Skermanella sp. TT6: one gene and its partner. The protein of the gene in region 2 interacts with the protein of the main gene of each other region in a pairwise test. Links are inferred from orthologs where the notes say so. Each region holds a gene or a part of one and is shown on either strand. Other genes may lie near its edges.

What was found.
Region 1: the proteins of ileS (region 2) and IGS68_RS07490 interact in binary tests that used the Escherichia coli proteins (3 or more experiments, as listed by UniProt). The link is inferred for Skermanella sp. TT6 from one-to-one orthologs.

What each region holds. Positions count from the first base shown.
Region 1 is NZ_CP067420.1:1,591,889-1,599,544, forward strand. Bases 4,673-7,656 are described here. They hold IGS68_RS07490 (HyaD/HybD family hydrogenase maturation endopeptidase), read right to left. Parts: upstream 6,479-7,656; coding sequence 5,867-6,478; downstream 4,673-5,866. Other genes in these bases: IGS68_RS07475 (hydrogenase expression/formation protein), read right to left, coding at 4,673-5,091; IGS68_RS07480 (thioredoxin domain-containing protein), read right to left, coding at 5,147-5,527; IGS68_RS07485 (HypC/HybG/HupF family hydrogenase formation chaperone), read right to left, coding at 5,527-5,850; cybH (Ni/Fe-hydrogenase, b-type cytochrome subunit), read right to left, coding at 6,475-7,233; IGS68_RS07500 (nickel-dependent hydrogenase large subunit), read right to left, coding at 7,250-7,656. Outside these bases: carbamoyltransferase HypF, read right to left, coding at 1-1,041; hydrogenase nickel incorporation protein HypB, read right to left, coding at 1,045-1,956; hydrogenase maturation nickel metallochaperone HypA, read right to left, coding at 1,956-2,288; IGS68_RS07465 (nickel-dependent hydrogenase large subunit), read right to left, coding at 2,290-3,474; [NiFe]-hydrogenase assembly chaperone HybE, read right to left, coding at 3,479-4,240; more of IGS68_RS07475, read right to left, coding at 4,237-4,672.
Region 2 is NZ_CP067420.1:4,359,189-4,375,352, forward strand. The notes cover bases 5,644-9,078. They hold ileS (isoleucine--tRNA ligase), read right to left. Parts: upstream 8,691-9,078; coding sequence 5,844-8,690; downstream 5,644-5,843. Other genes in these bases: lspA (signal peptidase II), read right to left, coding at 5,644-5,847. Outside these bases: pgi (glucose-6-phosphate isomerase), read right to left, coding at 1-1,508; IGS68_RS20340 (M16 family metallopeptidase), read right to left, coding at 1,664-3,019; IGS68_RS20345 (M16 family metallopeptidase), read right to left, coding at 3,016-4,530; IGS68_RS20350 (DUF3035 domain-containing protein), read right to left, coding at 4,627-5,256; more of lspA, read right to left, coding at 5,290-5,643; IGS68_RS20365 (hypothetical protein), read left to right, coding at 9,111-9,626; IGS68_RS20370 (RNA polymerase factor sigma-32), read left to right, coding at 9,794-10,600; IGS68_RS20375 (sigma-70 family RNA polymerase sigma factor), read left to right, coding at 10,617-11,144; IGS68_RS20380 (anti-sigma factor family protein), read left to right, coding at 11,141-11,935; IGS68_RS20385 (hypothetical protein), read left to right, coding at 11,967-12,467; IGS68_RS20390 (hydroxyacid dehydrogenase), read left to right, coding at 12,719-13,660; IGS68_RS20395 (3-hydroxyacyl-CoA dehydrogenase), read left to right, coding at 13,909-14,862; IGS68_RS20400 (hypothetical protein), read right to left, coding at 14,852-15,130; IGS68_RS20405 (NAD-dependent epimerase/dehydratase family protein), read left to right, coding at 15,321-16,164. UniProt on the Escherichia coli protein: Catalyzes the attachment of isoleucine to tRNA(Ile). As IleRS can inadvertently accommodate and process structurally similar amino acids such as valine, to avoid such errors it has two additional distinct tRNA(Ile)-dependent editing activities.

The DNA of each region.
Region 1 (7,656 bases), 2.8 Mb from region 2 along the record:
CACCAGCGGTTCGCCGCCGGGGTTGGCGCTGGTCATGACCAGGGCGAAACCCAGCGGCTCGTCCAGCCAAGCGGTTCCCGCCGGACGTCCTGCGGCCTCGTGGAACAGCAGGTAGTGCAGGGGCGTATAGGGCAGCATCAGGCCCAGCCAGGCGAGGTCCGGGGCGAGGTCGGGGGCGACCGTCGGGGCGGCCGCGCCGGACCGCGGGCGGACCAGCACCACCGGCCGCTCGGGGCCGGCCAGGAGTGCCGCCTCGGCGGGACTGGTCTCGGCGATCCGCCGCGCCTCGGCCAGGCTCGCGACCATCATCGCGAAAGGCTTGCCGTTGCGCTGCTTGAGCGCCCGCAGCCGGGCGACCGTCCCGGGGTTGGCTGCGTCGCAGGCGAGGTGGAAGCCGCCGAGACCCTTGATCGCGACGATCTCCCCGGCGCGGAGGCGTGCGACGATCTCCTCCACCCGGATGTGGAGCCTGGGTCCGCAGGCGGGGCAGGCGATCGGCTGGGCGTGGAAGCGTCGGTCGTTCGGGTCGGCGTACTCGCGGGCGCAGTCCGGGCAGAGCGGGAAGCCTGCCATGGAGGTCTGGGGCCTGTCGTAGGGCAGGGAACGGGTGATGGTGTGGCGCGGCCCGCAATGGGTGCAGTTGACGAAGGGGTAGCGCCAGCGCCGGCCCGCGGGATCGAACAGTTCGGCCAGGCAGTCCGGGCAGACGGCGGCATCCGGTCCGATCATGGTGCGCGCGGGACCGGCGGCGACGCTGTCGCGGATCTCGAACCCGCTCTCGGCGGGATCGGGAGCCAGCGGCTCCACCTCGATCCGGTCCACCTGGGCGAGCGGCGGGGCGCGGCATGCCAGGGCATCGAGGAAGCCGGCGGGATCCTTGCCCTGCACCTCCAGCAGGACGCCGTCGGTATCGTTCAGCACCCAGCCCGTCAGGCCGTAACGCCCGGCCAGGTCATGGACGAACGGCCGGAACCCGACCCCCTGGACCAGCCCCCGGACGCGCACGCGGGAGCGGCTCACCGGCATGGGATCGACGACCACGGCTCAGCCTCCGGTTTCGGCGGCGGCGATGCCGGCGGCAAGCCAGGCATACCACCGGTCCAGCCCGGTCCCGGTCGTGGCGGAAACCTGGATGATGTCGAGCGACGGCTTGACCTGCCGGGCACTGGCGATCAGGCGCGGAACGTCGAATTGGAGGTGGGGCAGCAGGTCGATCTTGTTGACCACCATCAGGTCGGCGGTCGCGAACATGTCTGGGTACTTGAGCGGCTTGTCCTCTCCCTCGGTCACGGAAACGACGACGACCCTGCGGTTCTCGCCCAGATCGAAACCGGCCGGGCAGACCAGGTTCCCGACATTCTCGATGAACAGCACGCCGCCCGCGGGCGGCGGCTGCGTCCCGAGCGCCTGGGTGACCATCTCGGCGTCGAGGTGGCATCCCTTGCCGGTATTGATCTGGACCGCCGGCGCGCCGGTGGCGCGGATGCGGTCGGCATCGAAGCTGGTCTGCTGGTCGCCCTCGATCACCGCCATGGGAGTGCTCGCGGCGAGATCCGTGAGGGTCCGCACCAGCAGCGTCGTCTTGCCCGATCCGGGGCTGGACATCAGGTTGACGGCGAAGGTGCGCGATGCCGCGAGGAGTTGCCGGTTGACGGCGGCGAAGCGGCCGTTCTTCGCCAGGATATCCTGCTCGATCCGGATCAGCCGCGTCGGGCGGTCATGGGCATGACGATGGTCGTGCCCGTGGTCGTGCCCGTGATCATGGCCGTGCCCGTGCCCGTGCCCGTGCCCGTGCCCGTGCCCGTGCCCGTGCCCGTGACTGTGACTGTGACTGTGACTGTGGCGAAGCACGGTGCCGTCGGGGGACACATGCTCGTGGTCATGTTCCATGCCGGTTCCGGGTTCGAGTCCGTCGATCCGGGTTTCCCCGGGGCCGCAGCCGCAGACGGTGCACATCACGAGACCTCCAGTTCTTCGACACGCAGTTCGTCGCCGGCGACCACCATCAGCTGGTGACTGCCGCAGGCGGGGCAGGCTTCGCCCCGGGCCGCCAGGGTGACCGTTTGCGAGCAGGCCATGCAGAAGGCCTGTCCCGCCGGACGGTTTATCTTCAGCTCGGCGCCCTCGGCCAGGGTTCCCCGGGTCACCGCGTCGAACCCGAACTCCAGGGCGTGGGGATCGACATGGGAGAGCGCCCCGACGCACAGATGCACCACCGCGACGCGGTCGAACCCCTCTTCCGCGGCCCGGTCGCGGATGATGTCCAGGATACCTTGGCAGAGCGCCATCTCATGCACCGGCGCGTTCCTCCATCATCACGTGGCACGGGACGCAGGGATCGAGGGCGGCGATCAGCAGGTCGACCCTCCGCCGCAGCCCGTCGTCGGCCGGCAGGCCGACGAGGCCCCGGACGAAGGCGCCGCGCGGGTGAAAATTCCACTCGTTGGGAGCGACCGACCGGTAGGCGGTCACCACTCCCCGGTTCAGCGCGATCCAGTGGGCGAGCCGGCCGCGCGCGGTCTCCGCCGAGCCCGCACCGGAGCCGGAAGCCCCCTGGCCCGCTTCCGGCGGCGCCGGCCTGGCGGGCTCCAGCCGCCCCGCGACGTCGCGCATCCGGGCAGACAGGCCCGCCAAGTCGACCAGCCGGGCGGTGAAACGCGGCAGCAGGCCGTTTCCGAAGCGACCTGCCAGGCCGGCCATCAGGGGCGTGCCGGCGACCCGTCCCAGGGCTCCGGTTTCCGCCGGTCCGCCGTCGACATCGGGGGCCATGGAGAAGCCGGGGTCGCCGGACAGCCGGTCGGCGAACCAGCGGTCCGGCAGGTCGGGCAGGTTGGCGATCCCGCTCCGCCCGAAGCCGGCCATGTCGTCGGCCATGACGCGACCGATCAACCGGGCCGCCGTCGTATCGGCCCGTCGGCTCCAGCGGGCGAGGTCGTCGCCGTCCCGGACCTCCGCGAAGCCGGCGCCGACCAGCGCCTCGACCGCGCCGGCGATATGCTCCAGCGGACCGTCGAGGGCCGAGGCGTCGGGCTTGAGCGCGCCGCCGCCCGGGCGGGTCCAGTCGCCCGCGGGGTAGAGGGCCCGGGGAAGAGCCGCCACGGCTCGCCGGACCCCGAGGAGGACGCCGGGGTCCGGAGCCTCCTCCAGCAGGCGCGGCCACTCGATCGCCAGTTGCCAGGCGTGGCTGGCGACCATCTCGCCGAGGACCAGCAACTCGCGCGCCGCCTGCTGCGCGCCCGCCGGGACGATGCCGGCCGCCGCCTCGCAGGCGCGGGCGGCGGCGACGCCCTGGGCGGTCCCGCAGAGGCTGAACAGCATCGGGACCAGGGACAGGGCCTCGGCCACCGGCCGTCCGGCCAGCATGCGGTCGATGCCGGTCCCGCGCGACGATTTCAGGCGCACGTCGGCCACCGTGGCGTCGATCGCCAGGATCTGGAACGAGAGCGTACCTTCGATGCCGGCCCGCGCGTTCATGGCGTCAGCCTCCGAAGCTGCCGCGCAGCAAGTGACGGCGGCTCACCTCGGCCGGAGAGGGTGCCGGCGCCGCGGGCGCGGGAGAGGGGGGCGGGGATGCCTCGGCACCCGCCTCGGGTTCGAGCAGGGCCGCGAGGGCGGCTTCCGCGGTCTGGCGGACGACGGCCTGTTCCTCGAACTCGAACATGGGGGAGAAGAGCGAGCAGTTCAGGATCGTCCCGACGCCGTCGAGATGGCCGGCGACGAACTCGTAGTCGCCGGACGGCAGGGGCCGTACCGATTTCACCCCGTCCCTCATGCCGTTCCAGGCTCCAGGAACGCCGGGCACCAGGACGGCGTTCATGAACCAGGGCGTCACCATGATCCCGAGCCAGCCGTCGCCGTGCCGCCGGAATCCGACCGCCTCGACCGCCAGCCGGGGATTGTAGAGCGGAAGTCCGGACATCACCGTTCGCGCGATCCGCCCGTACGCTTCGGTCAGCGCGCCGGATGGGTAGCCGGGCGGCGGCTCCGCCGGGGCGACGGCCGGAGCGTCGAGCACCATGAACTTGTGCTTCTCCGCGTCGCAGGTCGGGCAGCGCCAGTCCTCGGGCAGGGCCGCGAAGGGGGTTCCCGGCGGGATCTGCCAGACCGGGTCGCCCTCCGCGGGATCGTAGGGGGTCCAGCAGATACCGCATTCCAGCCGGGCGTCCGGGGCGATCCGCGTGGCATCGCCCAGGAACGAGCCCTCGAAAAGGTTCTGCGGTGCCGATGACGCGCCGGTCATTGGAAATAGGCCTCCAGGATCTCGCCCAGCCGCTCGGCGCTGTCCTGGAAATCCTCGTCAGCCGCCGACAGGGCGACCGGGACGTCGCCGATCTCCAGGGTGTCCAGAATCACGGTGTCCATGGCGTTGAGGTACTGGACGCTCCAGACGTGGCGCTGGCCGGTCAGGGTGACGCGGCAGGTGCCGTAACCCCGGGAGACCGCCTGGACCGGTCCGAGGCCAAGCGTCCGCTTGAGGAACGCCATGTCCGTCTCGTTCATGGGGAACAGGGTGAAGCTGATGACGTGGTTGCGGTCGCCCTGGGCATAGGCCGCCGTGCGCGCCCGAAGCTCGGCCAGGACCGGCATGACGTTCATGCAGCCCTCCGGCGGTTCGCCGATCTCCAGCCGGGCGCGGGTGCCGCCCAGGGCGGCGGCGCGCACGACGCCGGGGACGTCCGCCACCTCGATATGGTCGCCGGCCAGGGCGCCCGCGGGACCGTCCGCCAGGGCGAAGGTCTTCACCCGCCAGACCCCGGGCAGGACGGACTCCTGGATCTGGTACTCGCTGGTGCCCGCCACGACGATGCCGACCTCGCCCTCGCCCAGGGCGTCGTCTAGCAGTGCCGCCGCCGCCTCGTCCAGGCCGGTGAGCGGGAACAGTGCCGGGGAAGAGTCGACCGTGAAGCCGTCGAGGGCGGCGCGGACCGCCGACAGGATGCGGGCGGCATCCGACAGGCCCGGCGCAGTGCCGGGCAGCGACAGCCGGTCGAGACGCCGGACGGCGGCCGGCATCCGCATCAGGTCCAGGGACTCGGTTTCCGCGCCGCCCAGGAATACGCCGGTCGGCTGCTCTTCGTTTTCCCATTTCATCGGGTGGCGCATCGTGGTCGGTCCCTTTTCTGGCGACAGGGGCGGCGGGATTCGGTCAGGGGCTCGGCGGCGCGGCTTCGAGGAAGGCGCGCGTCTTCTCGACGTAGCTCTGCCAGTCCTGGATCCGGGGGATCAGGCCGACGAACTCGCCCTGATGCACATAGACGAGGGTGGGCACGACCAGCACGCCGAAGCGGGGTTTCAGCGCGGCCTCGGCCGCCTGGTCGACGATGCCGACGCGCAGCCGGCCTGGAAACACCGTGTTGAGCTCGCGCAGGACGACGGCGACGTCGTTGCTTTCGGGCCGCTGGCGCGGATCGCCCGTGAAGAAGAGGATCGCCATTCCGCTGCCGTCCAGGAAATTGTCGAGCGTGCCCTCGGTGATCACCGGGCAGTTCTCGATCGAGATCAGGCGTTCGATGACCGTCGCGGGCATCAGGCATTTCCTCGTGAGGGGGCGGGCTGCGTCTCGCGCAGATGATCGGGAAGCTGGGGTTCGCGGCCGATCAGGTCGGCGAACAGGTGCTCGAAGGGATCGCCGCGCCCGGCCGCCTCCAGCGCGTCGAGCGCATCGTTGATCAGCGGGACCTCGGCCTCGTCCAGGATCCGGATCGCGGTGTCCACATGGACCATGACCCAGGCGCCGACCGGCAGTTCGCCGGTCAGCAGCAGGCTGACCCGGCGCTCCTCGCCGCGGCCGGCACACAGAGCGGTCAGTCCATTTTCGGAGCGGACTTGCATGGGGATGCCGATGCACATGGCCGTTCGGCTCCGATCAGGCGAAGAAGCGGGAGTCGCCGACGCGGCAGGCGTCTTCGGCGGAGGGGCGGCCGGCTTCGTAATCGGCGAGACCGATGCCGCCGTGCAGCAGATGGTCGGGAGCGGCGGTCCGGGGCGTCGCGGGATAGCCCCACCGCTCCAGCTGTTCGACCGCGATGGCCAGGGCCGGCTCGATCCGGGCCCGGACCGGCGGGGTCAGGCTCCCGCCGTAGTCATCCAGCTCGACCGCCTGGACACCGATCAGCAGGATGTCGTCGAGGGTGCCGCCCAGCAGTTCGGCGGCGCTCAGCACGTCCTGGAAGCCGGTCTGGTGCAGGCTCATCTTCTTGGCGCCGGTGAACTTGGGCACCTCCTCGCCGCGCACCAGCCTCAAGGTTCCCGGCTCCTCGCCGTAGTCGATGGCGTCGAACACGATGACCCGGCGGGCCGCCTTGACGTAGTGGACGAGATAGAGGCCCTGGGTGCCGCCGTCCATCACCAGGACGTCGTCGGGGAAGCTCCAGCGGCGGTGCAGCTCTTCCACGCACCGCACGCCGAAACCCTCGTCGGCCCAGAGGATGTTGCCGATGCCCAGGACGAGGACGGGACGACCGGTTTCGATGCTCACTTGCCGTCGTCCTTGAACATCCGCCAGCCGCTGATCATGGTGCTGATCATGCTCTGCCGGCTCATGATGTCCTCGCGGATCGCGGCATAGACGTGGATGATCACGAAGGTGACGATCACCCACATGCCGAGATGATGGATCGTGTGCAGGTTCTGCGAGTTGCCGGCCAGCGGGATCACCCAGCCGAACAGCGTGTCAAGCCAGCTCCCCTGGCCCGCCCCCTCGGAATAGAGCGCGAAGCCCGTGACGATCATGAAGATGCTGCCGAGGCTGTAGATCGTCACCATGGCGAGCTGGGCCAGCGGGTTGTGGCCGATATACTTCTTCGGGTAGTCGCGCATGAAGGCGTACCACTGCGCCTCGATCAGCACTTCCCGCCAGAACTTGCCCGACCAGAACGGCAGGACGAACATCTGGCGGGCATGGACGTTGCCGACGAAGGCCCAGTAGATCCGCCCCGCCATGCCGATCGCCATCACGAAGCCGGCGGCGAAATGGGCGAAGCGGATATAGCCCATCAGGTAGGCGTCGCTCGCCTCGCCCGGCTGGGAGCCCGGCGGCGAGCCGATCAGGTAGCCGGTGACGGCGAGCACCAGGATCGCCAGGGCATTGGTCCAGTGCCACAGGCGGACCGGCCATTCATAGACGTAGATGGCGGTCTGGCGGACCTGCAGGTGGTTGCGCGCGGTCGCGAGATCGGCGATCTCGTCGTCGGCGGGGGATGTTGCCGGTGTCTTGTCGACATGCGCGGTCATGGGGGTGGTCCTCCGCTCAGCGCACGGTGACTTCGGTGAGTTCCCTGCCGTCCGGCGCGATCACGTGGGTCGAGCAGGCGAGGCAGGGGTCGAAGCTGTGCAAGGTGCGCAGGATCTCCAGCGGCTGCTCCGGGTCGGCCATGGGGGTGTCGAGCAGCGAGGCCTCGAATGCGCCGATATTGCCCTTGGTGTCGCGCGGGCTGCCGTTCCAGGTGGTCGGGACGACGGCCTGGTAGTTGGCGATCTTGGTGTTCTCGATCCGGATCCAGTGACCCAGCGCGCCGCGCGGCGCCTCGGTGAAGCCGACGCCCTTGGCCGACTTGGGCCAGCTCGACGGGTCCCACTTGGCGGTGTTGGCCGTGCTCTCGTCGCCGGCCTTGATGGTGCGGACCAGCTTGTCCTGGAAGTGGCGCAGCTTCTCCG
Region 2 (16,164 bases):
TTCCAGACGATCCCCTGGACGAAGACCTTGTGCTCGTACAGGGCGATCAGCATGCCGAGCGTGTGCGGATCGAGCCGCCGGAACAGGATCGAGTTGGTCGGCCGGTTCCCTTCGAACACCTTGTGCGGCACCAGGGCTTCCAGCGCGTCGCCGATCACCCCTGCTCCCTGAAGCTCGGCGCGGACCTCCTCGGCGGTCTTGCCGCGCATCAGCGCCTCGGGCTGGGCCAGGAAGTTGGACAGCAGGATCGGGTGGTGCCTGCCGACCGGGTTCTGCGTCTCGACGGGCGCCAGGAAGTCGGCCGGCACCAGGCGGGTCCCCTGGTGGATCAGCTGGTAGAAGGCGTGCTGGCCGTTGGTGCCGGGCTCGCCGAACAGGATCGGCCCGGTCGCGTAATCGACGCGGTTGCCCTGGCGGTCCACCGACTTGCCGTTGCTCTCCATGTCGAGTTGCTGGAGATAGGCCGGGAAGCGGTGCAGGTACTGGTCGTAGGGCAGCACCGCGTAGCTGTCGGCGCCGAGGAAGTTGGCGTTCCACACCCCGATCAGGCCGAGCAGGAGCGGCAGGTTGGATTCCGGCGGGGCGTTCCGGAAATGCTCGTCCATGTCGTGGGCGCCGGCCAGCAGCGCCTCGAAATTGTCCATGCCGATGGAGATCGCGATGGGCAGCCCGATGGCGGACCACAGGCTGTAGCGTCCGCCGACCCAGTCCCAGAACACGAACATGTTCTCCGGGTCGATGCCGAACTTCGAGACTTCCGCCGCGTTGGTCGAGACCGCGACGAAGTGCCGGGCGACCGCGGATTCGTCCTTTACCGTGTCCAGGAACCAGGAACGCGCGGTATGGGCGTTGGCCAGGGTCTCCTGGGTGGTGAAGGTCTTGGACGCGATGATGAAGAGGGTGGTGGCGGGCCGGCACTTCTTCAGCGTCTCCGCCATGTGGGTGCCGTCCACGTTGGAGACGAAATGCATCCGGAGGTCGGGATGGGCGTAGGGCTTCAGCGCCTCGCAAGCCATGTAGGGGCCGAGGTCGGAGCCGCCGATGCCGATATTCACCACGTCGGTCATCTGGCTGCCGTCATGGCCGGTCCAGGCGCCGTCCCGGACGGCCTGGGCGAATCGCCCCATCCGGGCCAGCACGGCGTTGACCTCGGGCATCACGTCCCGTCCGTCCACCGGGACCGGCCGGTCGGACCGGTTGCGCAGCGCCGTGTGCAGGACGGCCCGGTCCTCGGTCGCGTTGATCCGCTCCCCGGCGAACATGCGGTCCCGCCACCCGGCCACGTCCTGCTGGCGCGCGAGGTCGAGCAGCAACCCCATGGTCTCCTCGGTGATCCTGTTCTTGGAGTAGTCCAGGGTCATCCCCCCTCCCGGCCCGTCCAGCCGCGCCGAGAACCGGGAGAAGCGGTCGGGATCGCGCGCGAACAGGTCGCGCATCAGCACCCCTTCCATCCGGGAACGGTGCGCCGCGAGGGCCTGCCAGGCGGGGGAGTCGGTCAGGGCGGACATGGAGATGTTTACCTCTCTTCGGTCGATCCAAGTGTCGCCGGATGAACGCGGCAGACGCCGTTTCGGCCCCGCGTCCGCCAGTGCATCTCCGGCGCGCATCTCCGGCGCGGGCGCGCCTGCCATGCTATCGCACCCGCGCCCCGCTTGGAATGCCGTCAGCTCGGGACGTCGTCCCTGGTCCGGGTCGGCTCGATCCCCTCCGGCCGGCCCACCACGACCGTCAGCAGCGCCTCCGGATCGAGCAGCCGCCCGGCGACCCGCTTGACGTCCTCCAGGGTGACCGCGTTGATCAGGTCGGACCGCCGGTCGAGATAGTCGATGCCGAGGCCGTCGCGCTGGACCTGGAGCAGCACGTCGGCGATCGCCTCGCTCGACGTGAACTGGAGCGGGAAGGAACCGGTCAGATAGGTCTTGGCGTTGTCCAGTTCCTCCTGGGTCAGGCCCTCCTCCTGCATCCTGCGCCATTCCGCCTTCATCAGGTCGACCATGGTGCCGGCGTTCTGGTTGGCGGTCGAGCCGCCCGCCATCACCAGGGCCGCGTGCCGGAAGGGCACGAGATAGCTGTAGACGCCGTAGGTCAGCCCGCGCTTCTCCCGGATCTCCTCCATCAGGCGGGAGCTGAAGCTGCCGCCGCCCAGCACGTAGTTCATGATGGTGGCCGGGAACCAGTCGGGGTCGTTGCGCTTGACGCCGGGCTGGGCCATCAGCACGACGGTCTGCGGCAGGGGACGCGGCACCAGCACGGTCTCCCCCGCCCCCTTGGGCACCGTGTCGGCCGGCGGCTCGATCTCCGCCTTCTCCGGCAGGCCGCCGAAGATGCGGTCCAGGACCGGGCCGAGCTGCTCGGGCGTGATGTCGCCGGTCACGGCGACGGTCAGGTTGTCCTTGGCGAAACGCCGCCGGACGAAGGCATCGAGATCTTCCGGCTTGATCGACTCGACGCTCTCCGCCGTGCCGCGGGCGCGCCTGCCGTAGGGATGGTCCGGAAAGGCCGTCTCGTACAGGGCGCGGCGGGCCAGGAAATCGGGGTCGCCCTGCTCCCGGCGGATCTGGGCGAGCACGCCGCTGCGCATCCGCTCCACCGCCTCCCTGTCGAACCGGGGTTCGGTCAGGGCCAGCCGGGCCAGCTCTATGGCCTCCTCCTGGGTCTCGACCAGCGTCTCGACCCCGCCGTAGAAGCCGTCCACCGTGGCGGTGAAGCTGATCGAGATGGAGTTGTCGGCCAGCCGCCGCTGGAACTCCTGGCTGTCGTAGGGACCCGCCCCCTCGTCCAGCAGGGTGGAGGCCAGGTTCGCCAGCCCTTCCTTGCCGGCCGGATCGGTCTCGACCCCGCCCCTGAAGGCGAACTTGATGGCGAGCAGCGGGATCTTGGTGTCCTGGACAAGCCAGGCCTCAATGCCGCCGGGGCTGACCACCCGCTTGATGTCGATCGCCCGGGCGTCCGGGGCGAAGCAGGCTACGGCGAGGAGGAGGACGGACAGGAAGGCCGGCATCGAAAGGCGGCGCATCATCGGATCACTCCCGAATCGTTGGACCGGGACGGAGCGGCTCCGGCTCCCGTCCCGGGGGGCTGGGCATCGGGCTGGGCATCGGGCTGGGCGGCGGCCTGGCGCACCGGGGCCGGCAGCAGCAGGCCGGTGACGGGGTTGGTCTGGCCCAGCACCGCGCGGGCGGCGGCGTTGACCTGCTCGACCGTGACGGACGCGATCCGCTCCGGCCAGGCTTCGACGTCCTCGACGGTCCGGCCGGTGGCGAGCGCCACGCCGAAGCTCATCGCCGGGCCGCGCAGGCTGTCGCGGGCGAAGATCGCCTCGCGCTCCAGCCGGGTCTTGGCCGTCGCGACCTCCTCCGCCGTGACGCCGTCGCGGACGACCTTCTCCAGCTGCTCGACCAGCGCCGCTTCCAGCTTGTCCATGTCGACGCCGGCGTTGGGGCTGACATAGGCGCCGAAGACCGAGGTATCGAAGGCGTCCGGCGAATAGCCGGTGCCGGCCGAGGTCGCGAGGCGCTGCTCGACCACCAGCGAGCGGTAGAGCCGGCTGGTGGCCCCGCCGCCGACGATCTCGCTCAGCACCTGGAGCGGATAGGCATGGACCGTCTCGCCCCTGTTGTAGCTGGGCGCGTGGTACAGGCGGCGCAGGCTGGGCTGGCGGACCTCGGCGTCGCGCAGGATGACGCGCCGCTCCGCTTCGAACGGCGGCTCCTCGACCCGGATGCGGGCCGGGACCGGACGGGGCGCGATCGGCCCGAAATATTTCTCGGCGAGCGGACGCACCTGCTCGACGGTCACGTCGCCGGCGACGACCAGCACGGCGTTATTCGGGGCATACCAGGTGTGGTAGAACTGGTTGGCGTCGTCGCGGGTCAGCTTGGCGATCTCGTTCGCCCAGCCGATGATCGGCGTGCCGTAGGGGTGGTGGACGAACATCGAGGCCTGGACCAGCTCCGACAGCTTGTCGCCGGGCTCGTTCTCGGTCCGCTGGCGGCGCTCCTCCAGCACCACGTCGCGCTCCGGCAGGACGGTCTCGTCGGTCAGGCGGAGGTTGGCCATGCGGTCCGCCTCCATCCTCATGACCAGCTCCAGCCGGTCCGCCGCGACGTTCTGGAAATACGCGGTGTAGTCCCAGGAGGTGAAGGCGTTGTCGCGGCCGCCGTTCCGGGCGACGATCCGGCTGAACTCGCCGGGCTTCAGCTCGTCGGTCGCCTTGAACATCAGGTGTTCCAGGAAATGGGCGATCCCGCCCTTGCCGGTCTCCTCGTCGGCGGCGCCGACCTTGTACCAGACCATGTGGGTAATCACCGGCACCCGCTGGTTGGTCACGACGACCACCTGCATGCCGTTGTCGAGCATGAAGCTTTCGGGAAAGAAGACTCCCTTGCGGGCCGCCGGCTCCGGGGCGGTGGCCGGGGCCGGCTCGGCTGGCCTCGGCGCCTCCTGGGCGAGGCCCGGCCCGAAGGCTCCGAACAGCAGCAGGGATGCGAGAACGGGCGCGGCGATCAGCCGGCGCGACGGTTCGGCCACGGCAACACCTCACTGGAAATGCCAATGCAGGACGGGAACCCGCGCGCGGAACGTCGCGGGCCCCCGTCGGGTAGACTAGAAGCTGGGCGCGGAAGGCTAATTGAACAAGCCTTCGAGCGGCGCCTTGCGCCGGCGCTCGATGATCGGCGTGTCGCCTTCGGTCACCGGCTTGCCCAGCGCCGCGTTCTCGCGCAGGCGCTGCTGTTCCTGCCGGGCGTTGACGACGGTACCCGGCGGGTCGGGCGTCTGCCAGAACAGCAGGCTGTCGATGAACCGCCTGTCCTGGGCCGCGAGCGTCACCGATTCCCGGTTCACCGTCGAGCGGATGCCGGGCTGGACATCGACGGCACCGGCCTGGGCGAGCAGCGCAGCCTCGCCCGTGGTGGCGGCCGGGCTGTTCGCCGCCGCTTGCTGGCGGGTCTCCGGCGTCGAGCCGAACACCGCCGATGCCGCCTGCTGGCGGGTCTCCGCCTCCTGCGGGCGGGGTGCTCCCGGCTGGGGCGGGCGCAACCGGTATTCCGGCGGAACGGCGAGCGGGGCCCGCGTCACGACGCTGAACTCGTCGGGCGGCGCGCGGTCCAGGCCGAAGGTCTGGCGCGCGCCGCTGCATCCGGAAAGCACCAGGGCGCCCAGCGCCAGACAGACCAGCGGTGCCAGAGGCCGCCGGCCCGGCCGGCCACGGTCGGGCGGGTTGTGACGGGGGTGAGAGGTGCTGATCACGTCCATTGCCGTTTTCTCTTTATCCAGCTCGCGTTGTCTTCAGGCCCTGTCCCGATCGTCCTTCTCCGGCCGGGAGTGGTCCCCCCCGCCTCCGAACAGGCTGTCGAGCACGATCAGGATGACGCCGACCGATATTCCCGTGTCGGCCACGTTGAATGCCGGCCAGTGGTATCCCAGGACATGGAAGTCCAGGAAGTCCGCCACCGCGCCGAACCTCAACCGGTCGATCACGTTGCCGATCGCACCGCCGATCACCATGCCGATGCACACGGCAAGGAACGGACGGTCCGCCCGGCGCAGCCATGAGAGAAGGAAGCCCACGATGCCAAGCGCAACCGCAGATAGCACGTAGGGCATGAACTCCGCCTCATGCCAGAACAGGCTGAAACTTACACCCCTGTTCCATGCCATGACCAGATTGAAGTAGGAGGTGACCTCGATCACGCGGGGATCATGCGCCATCCCGACGATCTCGAGCATCCACCACTTCGACGCCTGGTCCAGGATCATCACGAAAACGGCGATGATGAGGCCGAGACGGATCATCGATCGGGGACGCGCCATCCGGCCGGCCTCGCCACGGGTCTGGTCGGTCATTCCGCGGCCTCGGGCATGTGTTCCACCGCGTCGGCGCAGCGGTGGCACAGGGTCGGATGGGCGGCATCGGTCCCCACCTCCGGCAGGACCCTCCAGCAGCGCTCGCACTTGTCGCCCGCCGCCGGTTCGGGGATGACCCCGACCCCCGGCACGTCCTCCAGCGTGAAGGCGCCGTCGGGGACCGGGCCGTCGACCACGCGGATCGCCGAGGTGATCGCGACCTCCGCGAGGTCGACGCCTTCCAGCGCCGCGTGCAGTTCCGGCGTGACGGTCACGACCGGGGCCGATTGCAGCGACGAGCCGATGCGCTTGTTCGCCCGCTCCAGCTCGAGGGCGCCGGTGACCACCCGGCGGACGTCGCGGACCACCTCCCACTTCTCGGCCAGACCGGGGGCCGACCACTCCCGGGGGATGTCGACGAACGTACGCAAATGGACGCTCGGCACCGGACCGTCGCCGCCGTGGCGGCTGAGCCAGGCTTCCTCCGTGGTGAAGCACAGCACCGGGGCGAGCCACGCGGTCAGGCACGAGAAAAGCTGGTCCAGGACGGTCCGCACCGACCGCCGCCGGACCGAATCGGGCCGGTCGCAGTAGAGGCTGTCCTTGCGCACGTCGAAGTAGAAGGCCGACAGGTCCACCGCGCAGAAGTTATGCAGCGCCGTGAACAGGCTGTGGAAGTCGTAGTCGTGGATGCCCTGGCGGACGGTCTCGTCCAGCTCGGTCAGCCGGTGGAGCACCCAGCGCTCCAGCTCCGGCATCTCGGACACGTCGATCCGCTCCTCCTCCGAGAAGTCGGCGAGCGCCCCCAGCAGGTAGCGCAGCGTGTTGCGGAGGCGCCGGTACAGGTCGGCCTGGAACTTCAGGATCTCCGGCCCGATGCGCAGGTCTTCCGAATAGTCGGAGCCGACGACCCACAGGCGCAGGATGTCGGCGCCGTACTTGTCCACCACCTCCTGCGGGGCGGTCACGTTCTTCAGCGACTTCGACATCTTTCGGCCCTGCTCGTCGAGCACGAAGCCGTGGGTCAGCACCGCGTCGTAGGGCGCCCGGCCGCGGGTGCCGCAGCTCTCCAGCAGGGAGGAGTGGAACCAGCCGCGATGCTGGTCCGAGCCTTCCAGATAGAGCGAGGCCGGCCATTGCAGGTCGGGCCGCGCCTCCAGCACGAAGCTGTGGGTCGAACCGGATTCGAACCAGACGTCCACGATGTCGAACACCTGGTCGTAGTCGGCCGCCGCGTAGGCGTCGCCCAGGAAGAACTGCGGGTCGCGGGCGAACCAGGCGTCCGAGCCCTCCGTCTGGAAGGTGTCGGCGATGCGGTCGAGGACGGCCTGGTCCTTCAGCGGCTCGCCGGTCTTCTTGTCGATGAACAGCGCGATCGGCACGCCCCAGGCGCGCTGGCGGCTGATGCACCAGTCCGGCCGGTTCTCGATCATCGACGCGATGCGGTTGCGCCCCTGCGTCGGCACCCAGCGCGTGTCGTCGATCGCCTTCAGCGCGACCTGCCTCAGCCCGTTCGTCTCCATGGAGATGAACCATTGGGGGGTGGTGCGGAAGATCAGCGGAGCCTTCGAGCGCCAGGAATGGGGATAGCTGTGGACCAGCTTGCCCTTGGCCAGCAGGCCGCCGGCATGGGCGATGGCCGAGATCACGGCGCCGTTCGCATCGCCCGGCTTGCCCGCGGGCGTATAGACCCGCTTGCCGGCGAACAGCGGCACGTGCGGATAGTAGGTGCCGTCGTCGTCCACCGTCTGCGGCACCTGGATGCCGTGCTTCCGGCCCAGGTCGAAGTCGTCCTCGCCGTGGCCGGGGGCGATGTGGACGAAGCCGGTGCCGGCATCCGCCGTGACGAAGTCGCCCGGCAGCAGCGGCACCGGGAAGTCGTAGCCCTGGCCGTGCAGCGGATGGGCGCAGCGGGTGTCGGCCAGCCGGGCGCCGGGGAGAGTGTAGAGCTGGCGCCATTCGGTGATGCCGGCCGTCTTCGCGAGGTCGTCGGCCAGCGCGGTGGCGACCACTAGCCGCTCCCCGACCCTGGCGCCGCTGCCCTCGGCGACGGCGGCCACCTTGAACACGCCGTATTCCATGTCGGGGCCGTAGCCGATCGCACGGTTGCCCGGCAGCGTCCAGGGCGTGGTGGTCCAGATCACCACGGAGGCGTCGTCCAGTTCCGGCGTGGCCGCGGCCGAGACCGGGAACCGCACCCAGACCGTGGTCGAGGTATGGTCGTGGTACTCCACCTCGGCCTCGGCCAGGGCGGTCTTCTCGACCACCGACCACATGACAGGCTTGGCGCCCTTGTAGAGCCCGCCGTTCATCAGGAACTTGTGGATCTCCCGGACGATCGTCGCCTCGGCCGGGAAGGTCATGGTCATGTAGGGGTGCGACCAGTCGCCCAGCACGCCCAGGCGCTGGAACTCCTCCGCCTGGATGTCGACCCATTCCTGGGCGAACTGCCGGCACTCCGCCCGGAACCGGAGGATCGGGACCTGGTCCTTGTCCTGGCCGGCCGCCCGGTACTTCTCCTCGATCTTCCACTCGATCGGCAGGCCGTGGCAGTCCCAGCCCGGCACATAGACCGAGTCCTTGCCGAGCATCTGCTGCGACCGGCTGACCACGTCCTTCAGGATCTTGTTGACCGCGTGCCCGACATGGATGTTGCCGTTGGCATAGGGCGGGCCGTCATGGAGGATGAATTTCTCCCGGCCGGCCGACTGTTCGCGCAGCCGGTCATGGAGCCCCTGCTCCGCCCAGCGCCGCAGCAGCTCGGGCTCCTTCGCGGGCAGGCCGGCGCGCATGGGAAAATCGGTGCGGGGCAGGAAAACGGTCGATTTATAGTCGCGGGTCATGATCGGGTCCAGGCAGCCGTCGGCAGGCTGGTGCGGGCACCGGCCGGACGTCGGGTGAAATCAGGGAAGAGCGATAGCATCGCGGAGGCTCCCGCGTCCAGCCATGGCGGCGGGGAAGCGATGATTGGATGGCGCCGTCAAAAGGCGGAATGCCCGGCCCTCAGCGGAGGACCGGGTTGCTAATTCGCCGGGGCCGCGGGGCGGCCATATGCGTCGAGCCCAACATGATGGCGGGAGTTTAGGCAGGCGGCAGGCGGGGGTCAAGGCGGCGGCGCGGCTCCCGTAGGCTTTGCCGCGGACCAAGGAAAAAATCGCCGCCGCGCCGGCTCCCCGGATTAAACCGCCCCCCTCCCGCGTAATCGTCGCGAAACGGGCTGGTGGCCTCGGGAGAGAGCGGTGCGGCAGGGAAAATGGTGGACCTTGAAGAGGGGGCGGATCGTCGCGATCGCGGCGGTCGCCATCCTCGTGCCGGCGGGAGCCGGGTTCCTGGCGGGGCGGACGGTGCCCCAGCCGGTCGAGGTCGCGCAGATCGCCTGCGGCCTTCCGAAACAGACGGTCAGCTTCTCCCTGCCCGCCCCCCTGTTCAATCCCGCGCATGCGTCCCCGGAGCCCGGCGCCGCCCATCGGGTGCCGGTCTGGCTCGGGCCGTTCCGCCACCAGGGAACCTCCGACGTGGTCAAGCTGCGGTTCAGCGCGGACGCGCGGGGAGACGCGCCGACCGTCAGCCGGGTGAACGACGTGATCCACCTGCCGGTCCAGGTCGGCGATCCCGAAGACCCGCCCCGCCGGATCCTGCTGCACTGCCGGAACGACGTCGTCGCGCATGTCCAGTACGTCAGCAGCGGCGGCAGGACGACGGATTTCCCCGTCGTCCGCACCATGGTCGCCGAGGGCGCGGGGGGAGCAGGCGAGGATTCGTACCACGCTGCGAAATGATCATGAAAGCCGGGATGAAAACCGAACGCCCCGCGTAATTGGGCAAAACGCAGCCGATCGAACCGATCAACCGAAAGACAGACAGAGAACACGGGAGCATTTGGATGCAGTCTTCGCCAAGCCGGACAGATCTGACGCGTTATCTTTCCCGGATTCGCGAGTATCCAATGCTCGAAGCGGCCGAGGAACAGGAACTGGCGCGAGCCTGGCGTGACCGCCGCTGTCCGGAAGCCGCCGAACGGCTGATCGGCAGCCATCTCCGGCTCGTCGCCAAGGTCGCCCGCGGCTACGCAGGCTACGGCCTGCCCATGGCCGACATGATCGCCGAGGGCAACATGGGCATGGTCCAGGCGCTGAACGGCTTCGACCCCGACCGGGGCTACCGTTTCACCACCTATGCCCTGTGGTGGATCCGCGCGGCCATGCAGGAATATATCCTGCGGTCCTGGTCGATGGTAAGGATGGGCACCACCGGGGCGGAGAAGAAGCTGTTCTTCAGCCTGCGCCGGGCCAAGAGCGCCATGAACCTGCTTCAGGAAGGCGACCTGAGCCCGGAGGAGGCCCGCCAGCTCGCCGAGACCCTGAAGGTTCCGGTCGCCGACGTGACGGGCATGAACGGCCGGCTGGCGGGTCCGGACCAGTCGCTGAACCTGCCATTGCCCGGCATGGAGGACGGCCAGGCCCAGGACTGGCTGGTCGACCCGTCGGAGACGCAGGAAGAACTGCTGGCCCAGCGCCAGGAGATGGAGCGCAGGAGGAAGCAGTTGAAGCGGGCGATGGAACAGTTGCAGGAACGCGAGCGCTCGATCCTGGCGGCCCGCCGGCTGACGGAGGAGCCGCTCACCCTGGAGGACCTGTCGCGCCAGTTCGGCATCAGCCGCGAGCGGGTGCGGCAGATCGAGGCGCGGGCGATCGAGAAGCTGCAGCGCATGATGACCGGCGGGCGACGCATGCCGTCCCTGGCCGTGGCCTGACGGGAAGGCAGCGACCATGCCGCACGGCAAGCTCAAGGAGGAGATGGCGACCCATATCGCCAGCCTGCGCCGCTATGCCATCGCGCTCACCCGCAACGCGGACGAGGCGGAGGACCTGGTGCAGGAATGCCTCTCCAAGGCGATCGCCGGGGCCGACACCTTCCGGCCCGATGCCGATCTGCGCGTGTGGCTGTTCCGGATCCTGCACAATGTGCATGTCAGCGGCCTCCGGCGCCGGACGCTGGAGAACGCGGTCAAGGCCGATGCCGAGGCCGCCGGCCACGAGGCGGTGACCGAGCCGGCCCAGCACCGCCACCTGGAGGTGAAGGACGTCATGGCCGCTCTTTCCCAGCTGCCGGAGGACCAGCGCCGCGCCGTGACGCTGATCGCCACGGAGGAGCTGAAATACGAGGAGGCGGCCAAGCGCCTGGGCGTCCCGATCGGCACGTTCATGTCGCGGCTCGGCCGCGGTCGCGCGGCACTGCGCTCCATGCTCAATCAGGCCAAGCGGCCGAAGCTTCGCTTGGTCGGGGGGTCGGAATGACGATCGAAATCGACGAGAATGACCTTCACGCCTTTCTCGACGGTCAGTTGGCCGCGGAGCAGGAAGCCGTCGTCCTGGCATGGCTCGAGTCCGATCCGGATGCCCGGAAGCGGCTGCACGACTATGCCGAACAGAAGCTCCTGACGGCGATCGGGGCCGCCGAGGCGGCGCACGACTCCGATCCCGAGCACACCCGGGAACTGGCCGACGAGCTCGGCACCCGGCTCCAGCGGTCGCTGGGCCGGCGCCGTCCCCTGGTCTGGCTGCGGCAGGCGGCGGCGATCCTGGCGCTCGTCGCGGCGGGCTGGACCACCAACGAGCTGTATCACCGCGTGGTCGCGGACCGCCTGCCGACCTACGTGGTCGAGGCCACCGGCGCCCACCTGGTCTTCGCCGAAGGGCCGGTGCCGCAGGTCGGGGCTTCGAGCCCGACGGGCGCGGAACTCGCCCGCCTGCTGTCCGCCCGCCTGGGCGAGCAGGTCGACATCCCCGAACTGTCGCCCATCGGCCTGAAGCTGGTCGGCGGCAAGGTGATGGGAGGCATGGACCATCTCCTGGCCGGCCTCGTCTACGAGGACAGGGAGGGACACCGGCTGACCATATGCCTGTCGCCGCGCGACGACGGCCCGACCGACGGCCTGCACATGGCGGAGGTCGGGGGCGTCCGGGTCGGCTACTGGAGCAACGGCGAGCAGAGCTACGTCATCGTCGCCGACACGAGCGAGACCCAGCTCCAGGCCATCGTCGGCCAGCTGATGCGGGACAGGGCGTACCGGGACCGCTACTATTGAGCGCCCGGCCTTCCGCGGGCGGAACGGTCCGATGCGCAGGATCACCGGACGCGGCATGAACCGCGGCATGGCGGCAGCCTTGCTCGTCCCGCTCGGCGCGGCGGCGGGCACGGCGGCCTATTTCCTGTCGGCCCATCTTCATTCCGCCCAGCCGGTCGCCGTCACCCTGGCGGGCTGCCGCGGCTTCGGCACCGCCAACCTCGAGATCCCGCTCGAACTCCTGGGGGAGGGAGACCATACGCCGCCGGTCAGCTTCGGCCCGATCGACCTGCCGGGCGCCGGCGGTGCCTTGACGCTGCGGTTCCGCTCCGCCGGGATGCCGGGCGGCCACGGCGCCGGGGTGGTCAGGATCGGCGACGTGGTCGAACTGCCGCGGACCTTCGGCGATACGGGACTGGTGCCGCACCGCATAGACCTGAGATGCCGCGAGGGCGAGCTGAGGACGGTCCGCTACCGGCGCGAACACGCGGTCCACGAGTTCAGCGTCGTCGCCCGTACCGACAGGGATTACCTCGAAAAAGAGATCCCCTAGGAAAATCCGGTCGAGGCCCGCCTGAGTCCTTCCGTTTTCAATGGATTTTCCCACCGTCTGCCATACTTGTCGCGCTGGCTCAGGGGCCCTCGCGGAGCGGGTCTGAACCTCCGCGCCCCTGGGCCGTTACCGTCGGTCCGTCCCGAGGATCCGGCCGCGGTAGCCACGACGAAGTTCCCGACCGGCGCGAAAGGGTGTCCGATCGCGACATCCAAACGGCGGGGCGAAAAAGACAGGTATGCGAAGCTGACATGGTGGAACGCCCTCTCGTCTATGTGCTGGAACCGATCGCGTCGAGCGCGATCGCGACCCTGAGACAAAGTTGCGACGTGATCGACGCGGGCGACCCGGCCGGGTCGCGGTGGCACGAGGATGCGGATGGCCTGATCGTTCGGACCGGCAGGATCCCGCGCGAGTTGATCGCGGCGGCTCCCCGCCTGAAGGTGATCGGCAAGCACGGCGTGGGAGTCGACAACATCGATCTGGACGCCGCCCGCGACCGCGGCGTGGTGGTGGTCAGCACGCCCGGGGCCAATGCCAACGCGGTGGCCGAACTCTCGGTCGGCCTGGCGCTTTCCGTGGCACGCCGGATCGCCCAACTGGACCGGATGCTGCGCGACGGAAGCCTGGACGGGCCGCCGCCCCGCGGGACGGAACTGGCCGGGAGGACCGTCGGGGTGGTCGGGATGGGCAGCATCGGCAGGCGCACAGCGGCCCTGTTCAGGTCGGCGTTCGGCGCACCGATCCTGGGCTACGATCCGTTCGCGGCCGAGGACGCCTTCCGGGAAGCCGGCGCCGAGCGCTGCGCCGCCCTGGAGGAGATGCTGCCCCGCGTCGACGTGCTGACCCTGCACATTCCGCTGAGCCGCGACACCGAGAAGATGATCGATGCGCGCCGGCTATCCCTGATGCGCCCGGAGGCGATGGTGCTGAACCTGTCGCGCGGCGGCATCGTGGACGAGACGGCCCTGCGCGATGCGCTGGTCGGCGGCACCCTCTCCGGAGCGGCGACGGACGTCTTCGTGGAGGAGCCGCCGCCCCGAGACCACCCCCTGCTGGGCCTGCCCAACTTCGTCGCCACGCCGCATATCGGGGCGGCCACCGCGGAGTCGATGGAGCGGATGGGCATGGCCGTCGTCTCGGATGTCGCAGCCGTGCTGGCGGGTGCCGCGCCGCGCCACCGTGTCGTATGACCGGGACGCGGTCACCCTTCCATGACGACACGTACCGGACGAGGTCGAGAAGTGGAGGCCGGGCAATAGCCTCAACTTCATTTCAAAGTAGAAACGAAATAAATGTGATATGGATCGTTTCGGACTCGATTCGGATTAGCCGAGGGCCTAGGGTCGCGCTGCCGAACGCTCTTCCCCGGTCCCTTCCGGCGAGGGAAAGAGGTTCCCGTAACTGATCCGCTAGATATCGAAGAAAGTGGAGAAACCCCATGGCCATGGTGGACAAGATCGCCGTTGTCGGCGCCGGACTGGTGGGACGCGGCTGGGCGATCGTTTGCGCCCGAGCCAACCGCCGGGTCGCCCTTTACGACAGCAATCCGGAAGCCCTGCCCCTGGCGATGAAGGTCATCGAAGGCAACCTGCGCGACCTGTTCAATTTCGGCCTGATCGCGGTCGAGCCGGACCGCCTGCTGGAGCGGATCGAGCCGACCTCCGACCTGGCGGAGGCGATCGGCGGCGCCAGCCACGTGCAGGAATGCGTCCTTGAGCAGGTGGAGGTGAAGCGCGAGCTGTTCTCCGAGCTGGACCGGCTGGCCGAGCCCGAGGCGGCGATCGCGAGTTCGTCCTCCGGGCTGCCGGCTTCCAGCTTCACCGAGCACCTGAAGGGCCGCGCGCGCTGCCTGGTGGCCCATCCGGTCAATCCGACCTACCTGATCCCGCTGGTCGAGCTGATCCCCGCTCCCTGGACCGACGAGGAGGTCGTCCTGCGCACCCAGGCGCTGATGACGGCCCTTGGGCAGGAGCCGATCCGCACCACGCGCGAGATCCCCGGCTTCGTGCTCAACCGTCTTCAGGGGGCGCTGCTGAACGAGGCCTTCAAGCTGGTCCAGGACGGGGTGGTCACCGTGGACGACGTGGACAAGACCATCCGGGAGGGGCTGGGACTGCGCTGGTCCTTCATGGGACCGTTCGAGACGATCGACCTGAACGCGCCGGGGGGTATCGTCGACTACGTCACGCGGTACGGGCAGATGTATTACGAGATGGCGCAGAGCCAGGCCGAGCCGCGCGCCTGGGACGACAACACCACCGGCAGGATCGAGCGCCAGCGCCGGCTGCTGCTGTCGGAGGACCGGCTCCAGGCCCGGCAGGACTGGCGCGACCGCCGGCTGATGGCCTTGGCCGCGCACAAGGCCCAGGCCGGCAAGACCATCACCGAGTAGCGGGGCCGTCCGGCTTCGGCAGCCGTCGGGCAGCGCTTCCGGCCAGGTCGAGCCAGGGCTGCCATGCCAGTGCCGCCATCCGCATCCACAGCCCGACCGGGTCGGCCCACATCAGGGCGGCCGGCCGGAACGCCTCGCCGAACGACTGGAACGACGGGGTGGCCCGGATGCTGATGGTCATCACGTCGGACCCGCCGTCCCGATGCTCGCGGACGGTCATCTCGACGGTCGCGGTCGGCAGGGCGGCGGTGACTTTGGTTTCTTCCACGATGGTCTCTCCTCCGGCAAACGGGGCGGCGGGTGGGGCTTCCGTCCCCTTATAACCCGCCAACAGCCGGATGGCTGCCGCCTTGCCGGCAGGGCGTCCTTTCGAAGCAATGCTTCTGCACGGCGGCATCCGAGGCAACCCGGCGGCGGGCGGGTCGTTTTCCCCTGGTTTGCATATCCTGGGGAATCTGATGGCTTTCTGGCTGGTAACCGGCGGTTGCGGCTTCATCGGCTCGCATCTGGTGGATGCCCTGGTCGCGCGGGGCGACCGGGTGCGGGTGCTCGACGACCTGTCGACGGGACGGCGGTCCAACCTGCCGCCGGGCGTGGACCTGACGATCGGCGACGTGGCGGACGCCGCGGCGGTGTCCCGCGCCATGGCCGGCGTGGACGGGTGCTTCCACCTGGCGGCCGTCGCCTCGGTCCAGCGCGGCAACGAGGACTGGCTGGGCACCCACCGGGTCAACCTGACCGGCACCGTCGCCGTGTTCGACGCCGCCCGGACCTGCAATCCGGGAGGCCCCGTCCCGGTGGTCTATGCCTCGTCGGCGGCGGTCTACGGCGACAATCCGGAGACGCCGCTGGCGGAGACCGACGCCACCGCCCCCCTGTCGGCCTACGGAGCGGACAAGCTGGGCTGCGAGCTTCACGGCCGGGTGGCGTGGCGGGTCCACGGCGTGCCGTCCACCGGCTTCCGCTTCTTCAATGTCTACGGGCCTCGCCAGGACCCGAAGTCGCCCTACTCCGGCGTGATCGCGATATTCGCCGACCGGGTGGCCGGACGCCGGGAGATCACCGTGAACGGAGACGGTGGCCAGACCCGCGACTTCGTCTATGTCTCCGACGTGGTCCGGCACCTGGTGGCCGCCATGGACGGGAAGCCGGACGGCAGCGCCGTCTACAATGTCTGCACCGGGCGGCCGACCACGGTGCTTGAGTTGGCGAGGATCATCTCGCGCATCGGCGGGATCGAGCCCCGCGTCGCCCACGGCCCCGCCCGCGCCGGCGACATCCGCGAATCGCTGGGCGATCCGC